2 regions of the Cytobacillus mangrovibacter genome follow, and region 2 is predicted to be linked to the other one. Evidence: a T-box and tRNA genes for the amino acid it is inferred to sense, from the RefSeq annotation. Region 2 holds a T-box; the other holds one or more tRNA genes.
The links. The T-box of region 2 lies ahead of asnS (asparagine--tRNA ligase). A T-box ahead of a tRNA ligase gene usually reads a tRNA of that ligase, here a tRNA-Asn.
Positions count from the first base shown of each region.

Region 1: it encodes a tRNA-Asn, which carries the amino acid that the T-box ahead of asnS (asparagine--tRNA ligase) is inferred to sense. The anticodon was not compared.

Region 1 covers NZ_JBIACJ010000011.1:35-10,886, forward strand. The annotation lists partial or broken rRNA gene ACFYKT_RS17520 (23S ribosomal RNA) at 1-139, shown strand, start outside; rRNA gene rrf (5S ribosomal RNA) at 388-504, shown strand; tRNA gene ACFYKT_RS17530 (tRNA-Val) at 515-590, shown strand; tRNA gene ACFYKT_RS17535 (tRNA-Thr) at 597-669, shown strand; tRNA gene ACFYKT_RS17540 (tRNA-Lys) at 827-902, shown strand; tRNA gene ACFYKT_RS17545 (tRNA-Leu) at 913-994, shown strand; tRNA gene ACFYKT_RS17550 (tRNA-Gly) at 1,006-1,080, shown strand; tRNA gene ACFYKT_RS17555 (tRNA-Leu) at 1,088-1,176, shown strand; tRNA gene ACFYKT_RS17560 (tRNA-Arg) at 1,193-1,269, shown strand; tRNA gene ACFYKT_RS17565 (tRNA-Pro) at 1,278-1,354, shown strand; tRNA gene ACFYKT_RS17570 (tRNA-Ala) at 1,372-1,447, shown strand; tRNA gene ACFYKT_RS17575 (tRNA-Met) at 1,483-1,559, shown strand; tRNA gene ACFYKT_RS17580 (tRNA-Ile) at 1,586-1,662, shown strand; tRNA gene ACFYKT_RS17585 (tRNA-Ser) at 1,676-1,768, shown strand; tRNA gene ACFYKT_RS17590 (tRNA-Met) at 1,790-1,863, shown strand; tRNA gene ACFYKT_RS17595 (tRNA-Asp) at 1,867-1,943, shown strand; tRNA gene ACFYKT_RS17600 (tRNA-Phe) at 2,098-2,170, shown strand; tRNA gene ACFYKT_RS17605 (tRNA-Gly) at 2,184-2,257, shown strand; tRNA gene ACFYKT_RS17610 (tRNA-Ile) at 2,390-2,463, shown strand; tRNA gene ACFYKT_RS17615 (tRNA-Asn) at 2,487-2,561, shown strand; tRNA gene ACFYKT_RS17620 (tRNA-Ser) at 2,568-2,658, shown strand; tRNA gene ACFYKT_RS17625 (tRNA-Glu) at 2,665-2,736, shown strand; gene ACFYKT_RS17630 (hypothetical protein) at 2,950-3,147, opposite strand; gene glgB (1,4-alpha-glucan branching protein GlgB) at 3,381-5,306, shown strand; gene ACFYKT_RS17640 (glucose-1-phosphate adenylyltransferase) at 5,254-6,399, shown strand; gene ACFYKT_RS17645 (sugar phosphate nucleotidyltransferase) at 6,455-7,483, shown strand; gene glgA (glycogen synthase GlgA) at 7,480-8,931, shown strand; gene ACFYKT_RS17655 (glycogen/starch/alpha-glucan phosphorylase) at 8,921-10,852, shown strand, end outside.
Region 2 covers NZ_JBIACJ010000003.1:106,440-117,291, forward strand. The annotation lists gene ACFYKT_RS06920 (helix-turn-helix transcriptional regulator) at 1-664, opposite strand, end outside; gene ACFYKT_RS06925 (VOC family protein) at 742-1,197, shown strand; gene ACFYKT_RS06930 (CBO0543 family protein) at 1,338-1,898, opposite strand; gene ACFYKT_RS06935 (hypothetical protein) at 2,057-2,227, shown strand; gene asnS (asparagine--tRNA ligase) at 2,224-3,615, opposite strand; T-box leader at 3,665-3,904, opposite strand; gene ACFYKT_RS06945 (GNAT family N-acetyltransferase) at 4,549-5,403, shown strand; gene ACFYKT_RS06950 (hypothetical protein) at 5,494-5,799, shown strand; gene ACFYKT_RS06955 (hypothetical protein) at 5,977-6,447, opposite strand; gene ACFYKT_RS06960 (DUF3231 family protein) at 6,469-7,473, opposite strand; gene ACFYKT_RS06965 (SRPBCC domain-containing protein) at 7,704-8,135, shown strand; gene ACFYKT_RS06970 (ArsR/SmtB family transcription factor) at 8,137-8,436, shown strand; gene ACFYKT_RS06975 (isochorismatase family protein) at 8,547-9,089, opposite strand; gene ACFYKT_RS06980 (GNAT family N-acetyltransferase) at 9,303-9,839, shown strand; gene ACFYKT_RS06985 (NUDIX hydrolase) at 9,972-10,409, shown strand; gene ACFYKT_RS06990 (RCC1 domain-containing protein) at 10,687-10,852, shown strand, end outside.

The sequences.
Region 1 (10,852 bases), on a different contig from region 2:
TGAAGCCCCCCTCGAGATGAGATTTCCCATAGCGTCAAGCTAGTAAGACCCCTGAAAGATGATCAGGTTGATAGGTTTGAGGTGGAAGCGTGGTGACACGTGGAGCTGACAAATACTAATCGGTCGAGGACTTAACCAAAAACGAAAGGCGAAGGCGACTGTTCAGCTTTGAGAGACGTTGGAAAGCCAGCACTGCAAATCCCGCTTTTGGATTTGTAGGGATGGATTGAAACGGCCGAAAAGCTAGGAGCCGTAGCTGGACAAAATGAATAAATGATTACTCTATCTTCTTCTTCTGCATTATCTAGTTTTGAGAGAATAAATTTTAATTTTTCTCTTGCAAAATTTCAAAAAGACGATATAATAAAACTTGTCTTTTAAAAAAAGTTTGGTGGCGATAGCGAGAAGGTCACACCCGTTCCCATCCCGAACACGGCAGTTAAGCTTCTCAGCGCCAATGGTAGTTAGGGGCTGTCCCCTTGTGAGAGTAGGACGCCGCCAAGCTTTTATAAATGGAGGATTAGCTCAGCTGGGAGAGCATCTGCCTTACAAGCAGAGGGTCGGCGGTTCGATCCCGTCATCCTCCACCATTTTACGCCGGCCTAGCTCAATTGGTAGAGCAACTGACTTGTAATCAGTAGGTTGGGGGTTCAAGTCCTCTGGCCGGCATGTTTTAACTCATTTTGTATGAGCCATTAGCTCAGTCGGTAGAGCAGATTGCAGTACGGAGCATTGCTTCCCTGAATAGCAATCTGTGACAAAGAACGAAGAGCTTTGGAACATCTGTATCACTGCTATCAAGATTTAGGAAACAAAATTTTATTTCGAGCCATTAGCTCAGTCGGTAGAGCATCTGACTTTTAATCAGAGGGTCGAAGGTTCGAGTCCTTCATGGCTCACCATTTAAATATTGCGGGTGTGGCGGAATTGGCAGACGCACTAGACTTAGGATCTAGCGCCGCAAGGCGTGGGGGTTCGACTCCCTTCACCCGCATCATTTAATAAGCGGAAGTAGTTCAGTGGTAGAACACCACCTTGCCAAGGTGGGGGTCGCGGGTTCGAATCCCGTCTTCCGCTCCAATTACTTGCCGGGGTGGCGGAACTGGCAGACGCACAGGACTTAAAATCCTGCGGTAGGTGACTACCGTACCGGTTCGATTCCGGTCCTCGGCACCATTTGTTTCTTATATATGCGCCCGTAGCTCAATTGGATAGAGCGTCTGACTACGGATCAGAAGGTTATGGGTTCGACTCCTTTCGGGCGCGCCATATATTTACGGGAAGTAGCTCAGCTTGGTAGAGCACTTGGTTTGGGACCAAGGGGTCGCAGGTTCGAATCCTGTCTTCCCGACCATTTCTTTAATAGTTATTGGGGCCTTAGCTCAGCTGGGAGAGCGCCTGCCTTGCACGCAGGAGGTCAGCGGTTCGATCCCGCTAGGCTCCACCATATGTTTTTGAAAAACAAGTATTATATATTGATTTGGCGGCGTAGCTCAGCTGGCTAGAGCGTACGGTTCATACCCGTGAGGTCGGGGGTTCGATCCCCTCTGCCGCTACCAATTTATTATTTTTAGGATTGTATTTAGGACCTTTAGCTCAGCTGGTTAGAGCAGACGGCTCATAACCGTCCGGTCGTAGGTTCGAGTCCTACAAGGTCCACCAAAGGTTTTTATACGGAGGTATACCCAAGTTCGGCTGAAGGGATCGGTCTTGAAAACCGACAGGGGCTTAACGGCTCGCGGGGGTTCGAATCCCTCTACCTCCTCCATAATTTCATAATTTTTATTATCGCGGGGTGGAGCAGCACGGTAGCTCGTCGGGCTCATAACCCGAAGGTCGCAGGTTCAAATCCTGTCCCCGCAATCTGGTCCGGTAGTTCAGTTGGTTAGAATGCCTGCCTGTCACGCAGGAGGTCGCGGGTTCGAGTCCCGTCCGGACCGCCAGTTTTTAAAAACTTATATGGCTCAGTAGCTCAGTCGGTAGAGCAGATTGCAGTACGAAGCATTACTTCATCGAATAGCAATCTGTGACAAAGACCACAGGGCTTTGGAACAAAGGTCTTTCTGTAATTAAGATTTAGGAAACAAAACTTTATATGGCTCAGTAGCTCAGTCGGTAGAGCAAAGGACTGAAAATCCTTGTGTCGGCGGTTCGATTCCGTCCTGAGCCATCTTATATTATCTGCGGGTGTAGTTTAGTGGTAAAACCACAGCCTTCCAAGCTGTTGTCGAGGGTTCGATTCCCTTCACCCGCTCCAAAATGAAATGTGTAGGCGACTGCTCAGCTTTGAGAGACGGTGGAGAGCTGGTCATACAAATCCTGGTTTTGGATTTGTGGGAACAGATCGAAGCGGCCGAAAAGCTAGGAGCCGAAACTAGACAAATAAAAGGGGCCTATAGCTCAGCTGGTTAGAGCGCACGCCTGATAAGCGTGAGGTCGATGGTTCGAGTCCATTTAGGCCCACTAGTTTTATATATTTTTATTATTCCGCAGTAGCTCAGTGGTAGAGCTATCGGCTGTTAACCGATCGGTCGTAGGTTCGAGTCCTACCTGCGGAGCCATCATATGGGGAAGTACTCAAGAGGCTGAAGAGGCGCCCCTGCTAAGGGTGTAGGTCGGGTAACCGGCGCGAGGGTTCAAATCCCTCCTTCTCCGCCATATGTTGGCCCCTTGGTCAAGCGGTTAAGACACCGCCCTTTCACGGCGGTAACACGGGTTCGAATCCCGTAGGGGTCATAGAAAAAAGCTATCAACTTAAGTTGATAGCTTTTTTTGTTTAATAAACTATAGCAGATTCTTTTTAATTAGCAAGAAAAGCGAAATGCTAGATAAATTTCGAAAAGTTGCTTGATACATTCTAAAAATTGCTAGATAAAGTGAAGAATCTGCTCGATATAAAATGATAAGCTGTTGAAAATCTACAATTTGCTTATTCAGTGTGGCAAAGCTCTAGTCAAACTTTACTTCCTCTTCCACAAGCTTCCTTCCAGGATTGTTCAAATCAATATCTGAAGTAATCCCAGTAGAAGGTCCTCTAAATAAATCTCCTACAGCAAGAATTTTTCCATCCGGTGCTTCAAATAAAGGTGTCTTCGTTTCGTTTTTTAAGGCTTCATTTAGTAAATATTCCTCTTCTTTGTTACTCAATTCATTATTCCACCCTTCAATCTAAAATATATTCTTTGTCTTATTCTGTCTATTAGTGAGAGATTTTATGTCGAAATTATATGAATGAATTAGAATCCTATCTTTATTTATCAAATTTGATAACTTAATGTCAAAAAGTATAAATAATATTTACAAGGTTATTTCTTTGAACGCTCGAATATACTCATGAAGGTGATTTATTGTTAATGAATAGTATATAGGGAGAAGTTGCAATGAAGACAGTAACTGATTACGAAATGCATTTATTTCATGAGGGGACACTTTATGAAAGCTACTCGCTCTTTGGGGCACATCTGATCAAGGAAAAAAATAAGATATATACACGTTTTTGTGTATGGGCACCAAATGCTGAAAGTGTCAGATTAGTTGGAAATTTTAATGATTGGAATGGAGAACGCTTTCAGTTACATAGGGTAAATCATGAGGGAATTTGGATCATTTGTATTAAGGGTGATTTGCAGGGACACTTATATAAATATGAAGTGATCGCCCAAGATGGCAGTAAACGATTAAAAGCAGATCCCTATGCTTTCTTTTCGGAGGTTAGACCAGGAACGGCTTCCATTGTGTACTCACTGGATGACTATCAATGGAATGATCATAAATGGATGAAGACAAAGGCAGAGAAGACTATTCTTGCAGAGCCTGTAGCTATTTATGAAGTCCATTTAGGATCGTGGCGAAGGCATGAAGATGGGTCCTATTTATCTTATAAAGAATTAGCTGCAGAATTAATTCCATATGTTAAAGAGCTGGGATTTACACATATTGAATTATTACCCTTAATTGAGCATCCGCTCGACGAGTCATGGGGCTATCAAGGGACGGGATATTATTCGGTAACAAGCAGGTATGGTGAACCAAAAGATTTTATGTGCTTAATTGATCAATGTCATCAACATGGAATAGGAGTCATTCTTGACTGGGCTCCGGGGCATTTTTGTAAGGATGAGCATGGGTTATTCCGGTTTGATGGGTCTTATTTATATGAATATGAAACATTAGGAGACAGGGAAAATGCGATATGGGGGACGGCTAATTTTGACCTCGGAAAAAATGAGGTTCAAAGCTTTCTTATTTCAAATGCGCTCTTTTGGATGAAATATTATCATATTGATGGCCTCAGGGTAGATGCGGTGGCCAATATTCTCTTTTGGCCCAATCGCCATGAAACTGAGAATCCATTAGGCAGTCAATTTCTAAAAAGTTTAAATCAAACAGTTTTGGCGTACGATCCTTCTTTCTTGATGATGGCAGAGGATTCAACAGAATGGCCACAAGTTACTTCACCGGTGGAATATGGTGGTCTTGGCTTTTGTTATAAATGGAATATGGGATGGATGAATGACATCCTTTCATATATGGAAACAAGTCCAGAATCTAGAGTGATGGCACATGGGAAAATGACCTTTTCTTTGATGTATGCCTTTATGGAAAGCTTTGTTCTTCCCTTGTCACATGATGAAGTTGTTCATGGGAAAAAATCACTTTTAAATAAAATGCCTGGTGACTACCGGGAGAAATTTGCACAGCTCCGATTGCTTCTTGGGTATATGTTTGCACATCCAGGAAAAAAATTGCTGTTTATGGGATTTGAACTAGGGCAATTCGATGAATGGAAGGATAAAGAAGAGCTGGATTGGAATTTGCTTGATTATGAGATGCATCAAAAAATAAATAAGTATGTGAAAGATCTGCTAAAGCTATACCGTCGCTCTAAACCATTTTATGAGTTGGATCATCTAAGTGAGGGCTTTGAATGGATTGATGTACATAATCATCAGCAGTCTATCTTTTCTTTTGTCCGCAAAGGTAAAAAGGAAGAGGATTATCTTGTTATTATCTGCAACTTCACTGGGCAAAAGTACCATGATTATCGAGTGGGTGCTCCAAAAGAGGGCTCTTATCGAGAAATATTTAATAGTGATCGAGATGAGTTTGGGGGAACGAATAGCATTAATAAAAAGGTGCTAAAAACGGAAGCTATTGAGTTCCATGGAAGGTCGCACTCATTAAGGATGGAAATTCCGCCATTTGGTTTATCCGTTTTACGCCCTGTTAAGCATCGAAAGGAGAGGAAAGGGAATGGGAAAGAAAAAGTGCGTAGCCATGTTATTAGCAGGAGGGAAAGGAAGTAGGCTTAATTCATTAACCAAGAGTCTAGCTAAGCCTGCTGTTCCATTTGGAGGAAAATACCGAATTATTGATTTTACTTTAAGCAACTGTACGAATTCAGGCATTGATACAGTAGGGGTTCTAACTCAATACCAGCCACTCGTGTTGAATTCTTATATTGGGATTGGCAGTGCCTGGGACTTAGATCGAAGAAATGGCGGAGTAACTGTTTTGCCGCCATATAGTGAATCTTCTGAGGTGAAGTGGTACACCGGTACTGCTAGTGCAATCTATCAAAATCTTAATTACTTAACCCAGTATGAGCCTGAATATGTGTTGATCTTGTCAGGTGATCATATTTATAAAATGAATTATGAGCTTATGCTTGAATACCATATCGAAAAAGGGGCCGATGCAACGATTTCTGTTATTGAAGTTCCGTGGGAGGAAGCCAGCAGATTTGGCATTATGAACACAGATTTGGACATGGGGATTGTTGACTTTGAAGAGAAGCCAGATACCCCGAAGAATAATCTTGCCTCTATGGGTATTTATATATTTAATTGGTCACTTCTAAAAGACTATTTAGGCAGGGACAATCAGAATCCGAATTCCAGCCATGATTTTGGAAAGGATATTATTCCAATGCTGCTTAAAGAGGGGAAAAAGATATTCGCTTATCCATTCAATGGATATTGGAAGGATGTTGGAACCGTAAAGAGCCTTTGGGAAGCTAATATGGATTTATTGGATGAAACATGTGAATTAAATCTATTTGATTATGATTGGCGCATATATTCTGTTAATCCTAATCAACCGCCACAATATATTTCACCTAATGCTGATGTAGTAGAGTCTCTAATCAATGAAGGATGCACAATAGAGGGTGATATTGTACGGTCCGTTCTTTTCCAAGGTGTATCGGTTGGGCTGGGTTCGATTATTCGGGAGACAGTTGTCATGCCCAATGCGCAAATTGGTCAAAATGTATTGATTGAAAAAGCGATTGTACCTGCAAATATGATCATACCGGATGGGACAGTCATTCGAGCTTCAGAAGGATCGAATGAAGTCATACTCATTTCTGAAGAAATGATCGATGGGGTTGTATCTTAAGAGAAGGCTAGTTTGAGTTATTTGCATAAACGTATTTTTATAGGAGGGAATATGTTTGAATAAACGTGTACTAGGTGTGATTGATGCGACTACCCATCATGAAGGATTGGAGGAATTGATGACACATCGATCACTTGCTGCTGTTCCTTTTGCTGGCAGGTATCGGCTAATTGATTTTGTCCTTTCTAATATGGTGAATTCAAATATCGAAAGTGTAGCTGTTTTCCCGAAATTTCAATATCGATCATTAATGGATCACCTAGGATCGGGGAAAGATTGGGATTTAAATAGAAAAAGAGATGGTCTATTCTTCTTTCCATCTTCTATTATCGAAGGAATTAGAAGGGGAATCGGATCGTTTAGCCATTTTGCAGCTAACTTGGATTACTTTAAACGCAGTAAGCAGGAATATGTCATTATAGCTAATTGCTATACTGTTTTTAATATGGATTTCAGGCCTGTATTAGAAAGACATATTCATACTGGCTGTGACATTACGGAAGTGTTTCATAATGGAAAGTCCATGCAAATGTATTTAGTTAAAACGTCTTTGCTTATTGAATTAATTCAGACACGAGAAGCAACAGGGTATACTTGTATGAGCGATGTAGTCATGGATATTCACCATAAGTATCGTTTGTGTATTTATGAATATACCGGTTATTCAGTAATGATTGACACGATTCAGTCCTATTTCTCAGCTAGTATGGAGCTGCTTGATCCCGATGTATGGAAGAAACTATTTTTGAAGAATCACCCGATTTATACAAAAGTGAAGGATGAGCCACCAACACGCTATTTAAAAGGGGCATCTGTTCATCATTCAATGATCGCAAATGGATGTCAAATTGAAGGGACCATCGAAAATAGTATCATTTCACGTGGGGTGAAGATTGGAAAGGGTTCAATAGTGAAAAACTGTATCATTATGCAGAAGAGCCAAATTGGTGAGAATTGTCTATTGGATTCAGTCATTCTAGATAAGGATGTAAAAGTTGAATCAGGAACAATTATGACAGGGGCCAGTCAAGCACCATATGTCATCCGAAAAGGCATGGGCCAAGGAGCGCTGATGAATACGTGAAAGTATTATTTGTTGTATCTGAATGTATACCATTTGTAAAATCTGGCGGATTAGCAGATGTTGCAGGTTCATTGCCAAAGGAGCTCAGGAAGCAAGGGACAGATATTCGGGTGATTCTCCCGAAATATGGATCGATTTCAGAGAATTTTAAAATACAAATGAAAAAAAGGGCTGAATTAGTTGTTGAAGTAGGGTGGAGAAATCAATACTGTGGAATTGAAGAATTATCCTATCAAGGGATTACGTATTATTTTGTAGATAATGAGTATTATTTTAAGCGTGAAAATTTGTATGGCTATTTTGATGATGGTGAGCGCTTTGCCTACTTTAATCGAGCCGTATTAGATGCCATTCCATTTCTTGATTTTCAGCCAGATATTATTCATTGTCATGATTGGCATACAGGGATGATTCCTTTTTTATTAAAAGTGGAATATAAAGCGAAAGAGGGATATCAATCCATTCGGACAGTTTTTACAATACATAATCTGCAATTTCAGGGGATTATGCCAAGAGAAACTTTAGCAGATTTATTCGGTTTAAATGACCGCTTTTTTCATATTGATTATTTAGAGTTTTACGGGAATATCAATTTTATGAAGGGGGCCATTGTTGCCTCAGATAAATTAACAACGGTCAGTCCCACATATAAACAGGAGATTCAAACGAGCACATATGGGGAGAGGCTTCATGAATTGCTTCAAAAAAGGGAATCAGATTTGGAAGGGATTTTAAATGGAATTGATGATGAATTCTATCATCCTGAAAAAGATCCTTTTCTGTACAAAAGCTATACTGCGAAGAAACTAGCGGAAAAACAGGCAAATAAAGCCCATTTACAACAACTATTTGGCTTGCCTCAAAAAGCAGATACACCACTTATCACGATGGTAACTAGACTGACAAAACAAAAGGGAATTGAGCTTGTTCGATGTGTGTTTCAGGAATTGATTTCAGAGGATATCCAATTGCTTATTCTCGGCACAGGTGATAAGGAGTTTGAACAATTTTTTAGGGATATGGAAGCAGCATATCCGAATAAATGCAAGGCGTATATCGGATTTGATGAAGGGCTTGCCCACCAGATTTATGCGGGAGCTGACTTATTTCTTATGCCATCAAAGTTCGAGCCATGCGGGCTTGGGCAGTTAATTGCGATGAAGTATGGAACTGTACCAATTGTAAGGGAAACAGGAGGGTTAAACGATACAGTTCATTCCTTTAATGTGCTAACAGATGAAGGGAATGGGTTCTCATTCAGTCATTTTAATGCTCATGATATGCTGTTTACGATTGAACGGGCACTTAGTTTTTACCGGGATGAAGAATGTTGGGAAACCATTGTAAAAAATGCAATGGAAATGGATTATAGCTGGGCACAGTCGGCATTTAAGTACAACCGGCTTTACTTGGAGCTCGTCTCAAGGAGTGAGAGTCATGTTTGCTAATAAAGAAGAATTTAAAGGTGCCTTTTTAAAAAAGCTTGAGATGATGTGCGGGAAAAGCTTTGGTGAGAGCACTCAACGTGATCATTACTTTACCCTTGGGAATATGGTGAGGGAATATGTCAGTACGAGTTGGATCAATACGAATGAGCGCTATCGTATGGCGAAGGGAAAACAAATTTACTATCTTTCGATCGAGTTTTTGCTCGGTCGACTGCTTCACCATAATTTGTTGAACTTAGGCTTAGAGGATGTTGTTCGGGAGGGGCTAGAGGACTTAGGAATCGATCTGAATCGATTGGAGGAAGCCGAACCTGATGCAGGACTAGGAAATGGTGGACTTGGTCGATTGGCAGCCTGCTTTATGGATTCCCTTGCTTCATTAGATTTGCCAGGGCATGGCTGTGGAATCCGTTATAAGCATGGTTTGTTTGAACAGAAGATTGTGGAGGGCTATCAAGTTGAGCTTCCTGAGCAATGGCTTCGGCATGGACATGTTTGGGAAGTAAGAAGAGCTGAATTAGCAATTGAGATCCCATTTTGGGGAAATGTTGAAGTAAGAGAGGAAAATGGAAGGCTTGCTTTCCGTCATGTGAATGCAGAAACCATTACAGCTGTTCCATATGATATGCCTGTTGTTGGTTATAAGACAGATACAGTCAATACGCTCAGGCTTTGGAATGCAGAGCCATCTCCTTATCCTATCCATCAAGATATCTTAAAATATAAGCGGGAAACGGAGTCAGTTTCTGAGTTTCTCTACCCGGATGATACACATGACGAGGGAAAAATACTTCGGTTGAAGCAGCAGTATTTTCTTGTTTCAGCAAGCATTCGCTCGATCATTCGCTCCCATCGAAAAAGATATGGCGGCTTGCATTCGTTCCATGAGCATGTGGGTATTCATATTAATGATACACACCCAGTCCTTGCTATTCCGGAACTCATGCGTATCTTAATAGATGAGGAAGGCATGGGATGGGAAGAGGCATGGCAGATAACGACAAAGACGATTTCTTATACGAATCATACGACATTATCGGAAGCGTTGGAAAAGTGGCCAGTTCGGATATTTCAACCGTTGTTGCCGCGTGTTTATATGATTGTTGAGGAGATCAATGAACGATTCTGCCAGCAGCTGTGGGAGCAATATCCTGGTGACTGGCAGCATATTGAGCAGCTGGCGATTATTGCCCATGGAGAGGTAAAAATGGCTCATCTCGCTCTTGTGGGCTCATATAGTGTCAATGGAGTGGCAGCTCTTCATACAGAAATACTGAAAAAGCGGGAAATGAGCAGTTTTTATCGAATCTATCCAGAGAAATTTAATAATAAAACAAATGGAATTACCCATAGAAGATGGCTTTTAAAGGCTAATCCGCTGCTGGCAAAATTTATTACAGAAGGAATAGGGAATGGGTGGATTCGAGAGCCAGAGCAGCTAAGCAGTTTAGCTCAATTTAAAGAAGATTCATCCTTTCTCGAGCAGTTATCACAAATTAAACAGCAAAATAAACTAAGGCTTGCTAAAAGAATTGAGGAACAGACTGGGATGATGGTTGACCCTGCATCGATATTTGATATTCAAGTGAAGCGGCTGCATGCTTATAAACGACAGCTATTAAATATCATGCATGTGATGTATTTATACAATCGAATAAAAGAAGACGGAAACTTTCAAATGAATCCGCGCACCTTTATCTTTGGAGCAAAGGCATCTCCAGGCTATTATTATGCAAAGAAAATTATTAAATTAATTAATACTGTTGCAGAAAAGGTGAACAGGGACCCACTGGCAAATGAGAAATTAAAGGTTGTTTTTCTTGAAAACTACCGGGTTTCCCTTGCGGAGGAAGTATTTCCAGCAGCAGATATTAGTGAGCAAATTTCAACTGCCAGTAAGGAAGCCTCGGGAACAGGAAAC
Region 2 (10,852 bases):
TTAGTGGTTCATTATGTTGTTTTTTTTCTTCAAATACCTTCTCGGGTCTTGGGACAAAATAACCGTCTTTTTGGATATTTGTGATCCTCGTCAATTTAAAGATTCGATAGTCTTCCCGTTCTAAACTATAACCAAAAAGATACCAATGCATTTCACTTAAATGTAATTTATAGGGTTCTACGATCCTGTGAGTTATGTTTCCCATTTGGTCTACATACTCAAACTTTAATAACCAATGATTCTCAATTGCTTGCTTGATAAATAAAATATCTTCATTCATTTGGCTTCTTCCTGTCCACTCGTAAAAAGATAAATTAAGTTTTGGAGAAATCTCTGAGCTTGTCATTCCTTTGATTTTTTGAATAGTCATTTGAATCTCTTGATTTGTAATCAGTCCTTCAAAACCCCCTAAAGCTATGAAGATATTTTCAACATCCTTGTGATTTAGTAATCGTTTATCAAATTTATACTCTTCCATTAGTGCATATCCGCCTTCAGCACCATATTCTGCATAAATAGGGATGTTCGCATAGCTTAATGCTTCCATATCACGTTGAATCGTTCGTCTCGTTACATTGAAAAGTCGGCTAAATTCGGATGCCGAAACAACTTCTTTTTGTAACAAAATCATCACTATCGAGATCAGTCGTTCAATTTTTTTCATATTTCCCTCCCATATACGACATACAGTTGTCGTATATGTCCTATTATACTTCAAATATGAAAAGGAGGAATGAAGTGATGAAAGCAATATCTTATCTACAATTTGATGGACGAGCAGAAGAAGCGTTAGCCTTTTATGAACAGGCATTACAAGCAACAAACGTAAAAATGGTGAGATTTGGTGCCTTTGGTCAAGATCCAAATGCCCCATTAGCAGAAGAAGAACAAAACATGATTATGGAATCTCGTATTGAGTTTTCAGGGAATATTTTAATGATTTCTGATGTTCTGCCATTTATGCAAGCTGGGATAGGCGGAATCATAAAAGGGAATACCGTCTTAATTAGTATGATTGATGCTGATCCAGAAATGAATAAACAATATTTTGAAGGTCTTTCAGAAGGGGGTACTGTGATCATGCCGCTATCTTCTACGCCATGGTCAGCAAGTTTTGGTGTGCTAGTTGATAAGTTTGGGGTAATGTGGAAATTTAATAGTGACGCGAGTAAATTTCTAGATCGTTTCGTAAATTAAATATGTATTATTAAAGTTGGGGTCCAGCCAGCATTCTACGTAACACCCATGTTGACACCGTATTTCCACTACATATCTTGAAATTCCTATATGATTAGGAATTTCAAGGTCTGAAGGAGATATAACATTAGTTTAATAATTTATAAAGGATCAAATGTTTTAGCGATACTAATTCGATAAGCGATCAAGTAAATAATGATATATATTGGAAAGGAATAAAAAACACTCCAGTTTACTTCTGTGTAAAATCCTATCCATTCAAATAGAGGTTCACCAATAAAAGAAGACAATGCGGAATAGATAATAGCTTTGAAAAGAGGATTATATGTTGGTTTATATTGCAACCAAAGCATGATCGTTACTGGTATCAATGAAAAATCCCAAGGTAAAAAGGCTGGAATTGTCGGTAAAACTCTTCCCGAATAATGCCAAAGCCCAGATATTACCCCTATGAAATCTAACCAACAAGCCATTATAATACCAAAACTTCCAGCCAAGAGTAGCCTTGCTTCACTTCCTCGTTTACGAACGATAAACCATACAAGCCATGGAATTATTGATAAAAATATTGAAACCCAAAATTCCCAATCCCATAATGTATTTTCCATCCAATAATCTAAATATTCCATTTCAATCTTATGGATTTGTTGAAAAAACTCATCTGATTTTTTAATTTCTTCTTCACTGATTAATGGTGCCATTTTGTTCAATCACCTTCAACAAAAATAATACCATTAATATTCCCTATAGTTTTTTCAAATAATCTTTTATAAAAATACAATTGCACAGTTAAAGGGCGCTTTTTATTTACAGAAAAGAAGAGAAGAGACATGTTTTTAGACATGAAGAGCGATTACCAATGATTTCGTATGAAAGTTGTGAACAGATGTGGACCAATGCCATTCCGTATGAAGACGTATATGTAGCAGAAAGCAATGAGGGATTAATAGTTGGTTTTTCCAAAGGCGGTAAAGAGTCAATAGGATGCCGTAGCATCCTATTGTTTATTTTGAAGCATCTATTTAATTAAAAATCTGCATTTCCAGGTGTACGTGGGAATGGGATGACATCGCGGATGTTCTTCATTCCAGTTAGATACATGACAAGTCGTTCAAACCCAATACCATAGCCAGAATGCTTGGTACCACCATATTTTCTAAGCTCGAGATACCACCAGTAATCTTCTACCGCCATACCTAGTTCTTTAATTCTATTTGCAAGGACATCTTCTCTTTCCTCACGCTGGCTTCCTCCAATTAGCTCACCAATACCGGGAACCAATAGGTCAGTCGCTGCTACTGTCTTGCCATCCTCATTTGCTCTCATATAAAAAGCCTTAATTTCTTTCGGATAGTCGGTTACGAAGACAGGACGCTTGTAAACTTCCTCGCTTAGATAACGTTCATGTTCAGTTTGCAAATCTGTTCCCCATTCAACAGGGTAGTCAAATTCCTTGCCGGAGTTCTTTAATAATTCAACAGCTTCGGTATAAGTAACTCTTCCAAAGTCGGATTCTAATGCATTCTTTAATCTTTCAATAAGTGTTTTATCAATAAAGCTATTAAAGAAGGCCATTTCTTCAGGTGCCTGTTCAAAAACGTAATCAATGACATACTTGACCATTTCTTCTCCAAGGTCCATGATATCAGGTAATTCGGCAAAAGCAACTTCTGGCTCAATCATCCAGAATTCAGCGGCATGCCGTGCTGTATTTGAATTTTCAGCTCTAAAGGTCGGACCAAAGGTATACACATTACGGAATGCAAGAGCAAAAGTTTCCGCATTTAATTGACCGCTAACCGTTAAGTTGGATTCTTTTCCAAAGAAATCTGCGCCTTCATCCACTTTTCCCTCTTGGGTTTTAGGAAGCTTGTTTAAATCCATTGATGTCACACGGAACATTTCCCCGGCGCCTTCTGTATCGCTACCAGTAATAATCGGTGTATGCACATTGACAAATCCTTTATCTTGAAAGAATTTATGAATCGCGTACGATGCAAGAGATCTTACTCTGAAAACGGCTGAGAAGGTATTGGCTCTCGGACGCAAATGAGCGATAGTTCTTAAATATTCAAGGGAATGTCGCTTTTTTTGTAAAGGATAATCTGTATCCGATAATCCTTCCACAACGATTTTTGTCGCTTTAATTTCAAAAGGCTGCTTCATTTCTGGAGTTGGAACAAATTCACCTTCAACTAATACAGATGAGCTAATAGGTAATTTCGTAATTTCTTTGAAATTATCAAGGGTATCCTCAAAAACGATTTGTACACTCTTAAAGAATGTTCCGTCGTTTAACTCCATAAAACCAATGGTTTTAGAATCTCGAAGAGTACGGATCCAGCCTGAAATTTGAACAGTCTTGTCCTTGAAATTTTCTTGATTTCTGTATAAATCTTTTACTACAGTCTTAAGCATAATAATCCTCCTTATGGTATTAATTACATTAAAAAAGCCTTCATCCCGAAAAAGGGACGAAAGGCTTGCTTCCGCGGTACCACCCAAATTGTCATCAAATGACCAACTCTAAAGCTAAAATTGCTAACTCCAGTCAGGTAACGTGCTGGTAACGTCTAAGCCTACTTAAGATATCCTTTTCGGTTAGAACTCAAAGGTGTTCTTCGTTTATGCTTTATCGCCAGGCTTCCACCGTCCCTGACTCGCTATAGAACCTAGCAAAAACTACTTTCCTCTTCATCGATTTAAAATATTTTAATAAATTTTTTATTATAATAATTTATCACAAATCATAATCCTTTGTCTAGTTGCCCCAAATGATCTTTGGATGAAAAGGCATATACTCCTGGGTTGGATATTTATGTTAATAATTAAAATGAAGTAGAAGGTTTGGAACATCACTTAGTAGAACTTATTACTATAATACCCCATATGGGAGAAGGAGAAACTTGTAAATGACACTACTTATTACTAAAGAGATAACTACAAAGTGTTTGGAAGTATAGATAATGTAGGAAGAGATTTTGAGCATTATTATTTAAGGCTGTTTTCGCAAACATTGTTGCTTTTAACACGAATTCGTAGAAGTTGATTTCCGCTCCAGATCGCTCGCTTTCCGCGGGGTGGGCGCTAAGCCTCCTCGACGCTAAAGCGTCTGCGGGGTCTCAGCTGTCCCACACTTCCCGCAGGAGTCTCGCGTCTTCCGCTACAATCAACTAGACATATTTGTCTACGATTTTCACTCACAACATTTATTCAAAAAACAACTTTCTTTTAGAAAAGATCCTTATTTAAAGAAAGATTTAAATTAGTTAGAAGGTAAGAATACGGAATGAAAAGGTATTTTTAAATCGGTGCCTTCGATTTTATTTGATTATGAATGGAGTGTTGAAAATGAAATTTAAAGTTTATGATAATCCTCATGATTTTGAGAGAAAGATAGAGTCGTTTTTATTGGAAAAGGAAGATGTATTCAGTCTTTTTTACGGTATACTGCAAGCTATTAAAGCTGGTAATTATGAGAATCCATTTATGGCGACAATTGAGGAAGATGGAAAGGTGTTAGCCTTCTTCCAAATGACACCCCCGCATCCGTTAAATCTTATTTTTGTCGATGAAAAACGTTTAGAAGAAATAATAGATTTCTTCATAAGAAATATGGTTGAACTTGAAATTGACTTTCGTTCGATCATTAGTTTGAAAGAGTGGGCATACAAAGTCGCAGCAAAGTGGGAAATGAAAACCGGTAAGACGCATCAACTGCTTATGGATCAGGGATTGTATCGTTTGAACAAGGTGAATGAAACGCTTGAACATAGTCCTGGTTCTTGGCGTTATGCAAAAGAGAGCGATTCTCCACTTATCGAGAAGTGGTACAACTTATTCGAAAATGATGCCGGACTGCCGATTTCCCCAATCGAACAAGTGAAAAAACGTGTGGCAATGTTTCTGAAGGAACAAGAGGTTTTTATTTGGGAGGATAAAGGAAAGATCGTATCTATGATGAAGAAGTCACGTCCTACAAAGAAAGGTGTAACTGTTGGTTTGGTTTTTACGCCAAAGGAAGAACGCAAAAAAGGATATGCTCGGACGCTTGTTACGGAGATATCAAGAGAACTACTTAAAGAATTCAACTTTTGCGTACTGTACACAGATATGATGAACCCGACATCAAATAAGATCTATAGAGAAATTGGCTATGAAAGGATTGCAGACTCTGTTCATCTCGGTTTTGATAAAGGCGAATAATTTTGTTTAAATAGCTAATCAATATTAAATCAGTTTTTCAATTATCTGGCGCTGATTGTTCAATAAGAACAGACGCTTCAGGTGCTAACGGTGCAATTGAATTTAAGAAAAATCAATTTCAATTGTGATATTATTGCTGAAATAAGAACTTTTACAGGGGAGATTATGATTACTAAATTTGAAACAAGGTATTTCTTTATTAAGTCTTTGATGGACGAAAAGTTTATCAGATGGAATACAGTAGAGGGAATACTTAGTGAAGATATATTAGATGACTATGACATTATTTCTGAATTAATGGCTCAAGATGTACGCGATAAGTTTGGAGAAGAATATGATGTTTGGGAAATTTCTAAAGATGACTTTGATGAGAGAATAAAGCCTGACACAGAATAAAGTAATAGTAATATCTTATTGCACTAAACGGGCGCTATCCTTGAAAAGGATAAGTGCTCATTTTTCATTTAAAGGCCAGACTGTTTAGTAATGCTTAGTATGATAAGTTGATATTGTGAAGAAATGTATTTAAACTAAAGATGAGTTTAGCGGAACGAACAAAAAAACCATCTTTTTTTAAGGGATGGTTTTCAAAAAAATGTTATTTATGATCTTCTTAATAAGAATGCCAAATGCTATCCCAGGAAAAACAAACAACATTGGAAGCCAAACAGGACCCAATAATACTCCAAATATCATTAATTTGGATGAAAAAATCAGTCCCACTGTTACAAGAAACGCTGACAAGGCATAGGGGAGGGAAGAAATAGGGTCTTTCCCTCCACCTGCATCTTTAACGGCATCCCATATAGCAAAAAAGTATAAACAAGGATAAAACATCAACCACTGATAATCTGCATGTTTTATGGCCTCATCAATTTCTCCGTGAAAACTCATAATAATGATCTGATTGAAATTGGATTGTATATTAATCAAAAATTCAAGTATCAATAAAACGATGCCTTTAAAATATTTTCTGTTTAAAAACTGCCCAAACCCAGGAAGAGCGATGCTCCATACTAGTTTTTCAATTATGTTTTTATTCATTAAACAAAACCATCGTTTAGACTATGATTCTTTTGCAAGTTCATTTCTATTAGGAGCAAGAGGGGGCTGTTCTAACCATTTATTTTGTACCATTAAGTTATACCATTTTTTTGTAACCATTAGATTCTTTAGAATCGTCGCTTCATAAGTTGTTACAAGGTCTGTTCTCATAGCTGATGCGAGTCCTGCCCCATGATAGTTTTGTGCTGCCTGGAACAAGAAACCAATATGATACAACATTAACTTATCGGAAAAAGGAGAGTCCGTTGAAGTAGTCACTTCTGTTTCCAAAGATTTCGGTACAGGTAAATTATCTGTTTGCATAATTTTTGCAAATGTTTTTATTTGACCATCAGCTGTTTTCTCGGAATCGGTTAAAAATTTTCTTACTTCTTTTGTTTGGGCGACTTGACTGAATGCGATTGAAAGTGTTTTAGTCATAATGCTCTTTTTAAGGTTGAAAGAAATAGCAATGATCTCTGTCGCTGCTAATTTTCTACCTTTTCCAAAGATCCCATCTGTGAAATCTTGGCTGGAAATATATTCAGGGTTTTTAGCTGGATAAAATAAAGGGTCTCTTTGGAAACTTCCTTTCTCAAGCAATAACTCAATGGTTTGATGATACATCTTTTTCGCATCGTTATCGCATGAATCATAAAACTCCCTTAAGTCCTTTCTAACAGAAACAGCTAAAGCAGTGGTATGACCGAGTAAACCATGTAACGTCATGATATGTAAATAATTCAGGCAAAATATATCTGTGAATAATCTCGGTTTATCTTTAAAGAGATCCATTTCAGTAAATCCAATGGGCACTGGAAATCCCTCGTTCTCCATAAAAGTGACGATTTGTTTTTTTTGTTTTTCAAATGTAATAATAGCATCCTCAAATATAGCCTTTATTGCCTCGTCTTCAATAATCGAAAACATATATTTATTTACAATGTCTGCTGATGTTCCATTTACATACTCTCCCCATAGTGTACCTATTTCCGAAGATGTGAGTTTTAATTTATCCTTATCCATATTGTCACCTCTTGGATATTATTGACCAATTTAGTAAGTGATATGAATTTTCTTGAAGGGTTAGAAACTTTTCGTTCGATTTTATTGAGAAGTCATAGAAGCCCCCACCAATAAGATTGTAAAAAAGAAAACCCTGGGCTACATATTTCTCTGTTGTGCTACAGTTTGGTTGCACATAGGTTGTAATATGTGCTACACTTCGGTTGCACTTATAAAAAGGAGGAGTAGTAATGGATAATGATCAAATCAAAAGAGAGATTTTTATTAATGCACCTATCCAAACGGTATGGGAATTAATTAGCCAACCTGCATGGTGGGTGGGGGATGCACCCGGTCCGGACAAGGTTCAGGTAAATGGATCACGTGTAGTGGCGGACACGAAGTACGGACAATTTCCGGTGTTGATTGAACAATCAGAACCGCCAAACTACCTTGCATGTCGGTGGGCAAGTTCATTTGCTGGAGAGGAACCAAAAGAAGGAAATTCTACGCTAGTTGAGTTCAAATTGATTTCAAAAGATGGGGGGACTTTACTTAGAGTAGTTGAAAGCGGATTTTCACACCTTGCAGTATCCGAACAAGAACGAAGAAAGTTCTTTGATGGGAACGTCCACGGCTGGGAAATGCAAACGGAAGTACTTCGGAAACGTGCTGAGCAATAAGTTGGAAACTACAGATAGCAGTCATTACGAAAATATTTTGATCGCCTTAGCAGACCCCATGCGTCGAGAGTTACTTGACCTAATCGCTTTAAGAGGAGAGGCGACAGCAACAACATTAGCAACTATGGTAACTGTATCTCGTCAGGCAGTTGTTAAACATCTAACCATCTTAAAGGGGGCTAGGCTTGTATCCAGCAATCGTGTTGGGCGGGAAGTAAGATATAAGGTGTGTCCACAGGAACTGTCTTCAACAGCAGAGTGGATGGCAAATTTAGCTACGGATTGGGATAGAATGGATTAAGCGTATGGCAGAAGATAAATAATTTGACGATTAATCTATTGTTAATGAAGAGGATGGTCCTGCATCGGTTCATTTTTTATATAAAAAGAGATGCCTTAGCATCCCTTTCCTTAAATGTTTTTTTCTATTTTATATTCATTTATATATTCTTCATAATCTAATACTTCAACTGCGTCTGACCAATGCAAGACGGTTCCAACGAAGTCTTTTATATCTAAACCTGGCATCTCATATGTTTCATCTGTATTGACAGTTCCAGTAGCATTCTCAATAAATGTCACTTTATACCCTCTATCAAAGGCAGAGATAGCAGTAAACATACAACAAAATTCAGTGTTAAAGCCTGTAATAAAAAGGTGATTTACACCTAATTTTTCTAAAGTGATAGAGAGTCCCGTATTAAAGAATGAACTTGGTGTTTGTTTCTCAAGTACATAGTCAGCATAATCTTTTAATGAGCTATGTAGTTCAGAACCAACGGAATGCTTATACAATGGACTTTCTTCTGCGTCATCTAAATGTCTCATAAAGATTACGGGACTGTTCCTATCTTTGAAATCTATAATTATATTTTCTATCAATGAAAGTTCTTCTTTGAAATCACCATAATTAACAATGCCATTTTGTACGTCAATGACTAATAGTGCTTTCATAATCTCACCTACCTATTTTTGTAATAGGTAAATATTTCTATTTGTTGTTTGAGAATTCCTTCTTATTTACATAAACTTATGCAACCCGAACTGTTGGATTATTCTTTAGGGGGAGCTAAGTTTTTCTTCCAACATATGATTAATAACGGTTCACTACTTGAAGATATCTAAAGCTTCTTTTTAAACAAATGTAGAATTATAAAGGGGGAAACTATGTATCTAAAAACAGAAAGATTAATTATACGTAATTTTGAATTAGAAGATTGGAAAGAGGTACATGAGTATACTTCCAAAAAGAGTGTGATGAAATATATGCCAGAAGGTGTATTAACGGAAAAAGATACAAAGGAGTTTATTAGTAGAAATATTGGTGATTCAGCTGAGAGATTTCCAGTAATATTAGCTAATGAAGATATTTTAATCGGGCATGTAGAGTTCTTCAAATATTCTGGAGAGCATTCTTATGAAATAGGATGGGTATTTAATCCTGAATATTACAATAAAGGTTACGCTTCGGAAGCAGCGTCTGCCATATTAAAATATGGTTTTGAGGATCTAAAGTTACATAGAATTGTAGCTACATGTCAGCCAGAAAATATTCCATCTTATCGTGTCATGGAAAAAATCGGCATGAGAAGAGAAGGGTATTTTAAAAAATGTATCCCACATGGTGATCAATGGTGGGATGAATATTGCTATGCTATTTTAGAGGAAGAATGGGATAATCGACTGGTTTCTTCTGAATCGTAAACTACGTTATAGGCTAACGAATGTAAAATAATAAATAATATTTATTATGATATAAAGTCTTCCGTTATAGGGCGCATTTATTTAGTATTAAAAATAGAAATAATATCATTCTTAAACGGAGGACTTTAAATGATGAAACGAGTAGATGTAGCATACGTACTTCTCTTTGATGAGCAGGATGAGAATGTATTGTTGGTAAAAAATATAGGAGAAAACTCTTCATATTATACACTTCCTGGAGGAGCAGTTGAGCGAGGAGAAACACTTGAAGAGGCTGCAATCCGTGAAGTAAAAGAAGAAACAGGCTTTGCTGTAGAGATAGATGGGATCTTTTCAGTAAGTGAAGCATTTTTCGAAGAAAGAGGCCATCATGTCATTTTCTTTACTTTTAGAGGAAAAATAATCGGTGGAGAAATGAATATTTCAATGCCAGAAGAAATTGAAGAAATTACTTGGATGGATTCTCAGAAAGCAGAAGAGTTCATACATATAACTGATGCAGAAGGATTGATCAAACAAAAATCAACCGTACCCTATTTACTGAGAAAAAGAGGTATTCAAAAGTCTTAATTTTTTAAATGATAGGAACCTTTAATTATGACTAATCATCTGAAATCGGACGCAAGAATGGAGTGTGTATGGGCTGTAAGAGCAGTCCATTTTTTTGTCTTTTATCTGTTTAATGCCAAGATTGTTTCATTTAACTCTTAAATAAAAGAGGATTGAATGATTTGAGGTTTTTATTGGTAATCCCGCTGATTCTAATTGGTGCTTTTTTGATAGGGCTAATGAGTAATGCTATTGGCAATATAGGTAATATCATTATAGATATTTTAGGAGGGAAAACATGGATTACATTTCACCGAAAGAAGCGGTGTTAAAGGTGACACGATGGCCTAAAGATCCAATAGCAGCGGGGCGGCGCCATACTATTGGACTTAAATCAGGCGGCACGGTGATGGCTGTGGGTGATAATAAATATGGCCAATGTGATGTAAGCAGTTGGAGCGATA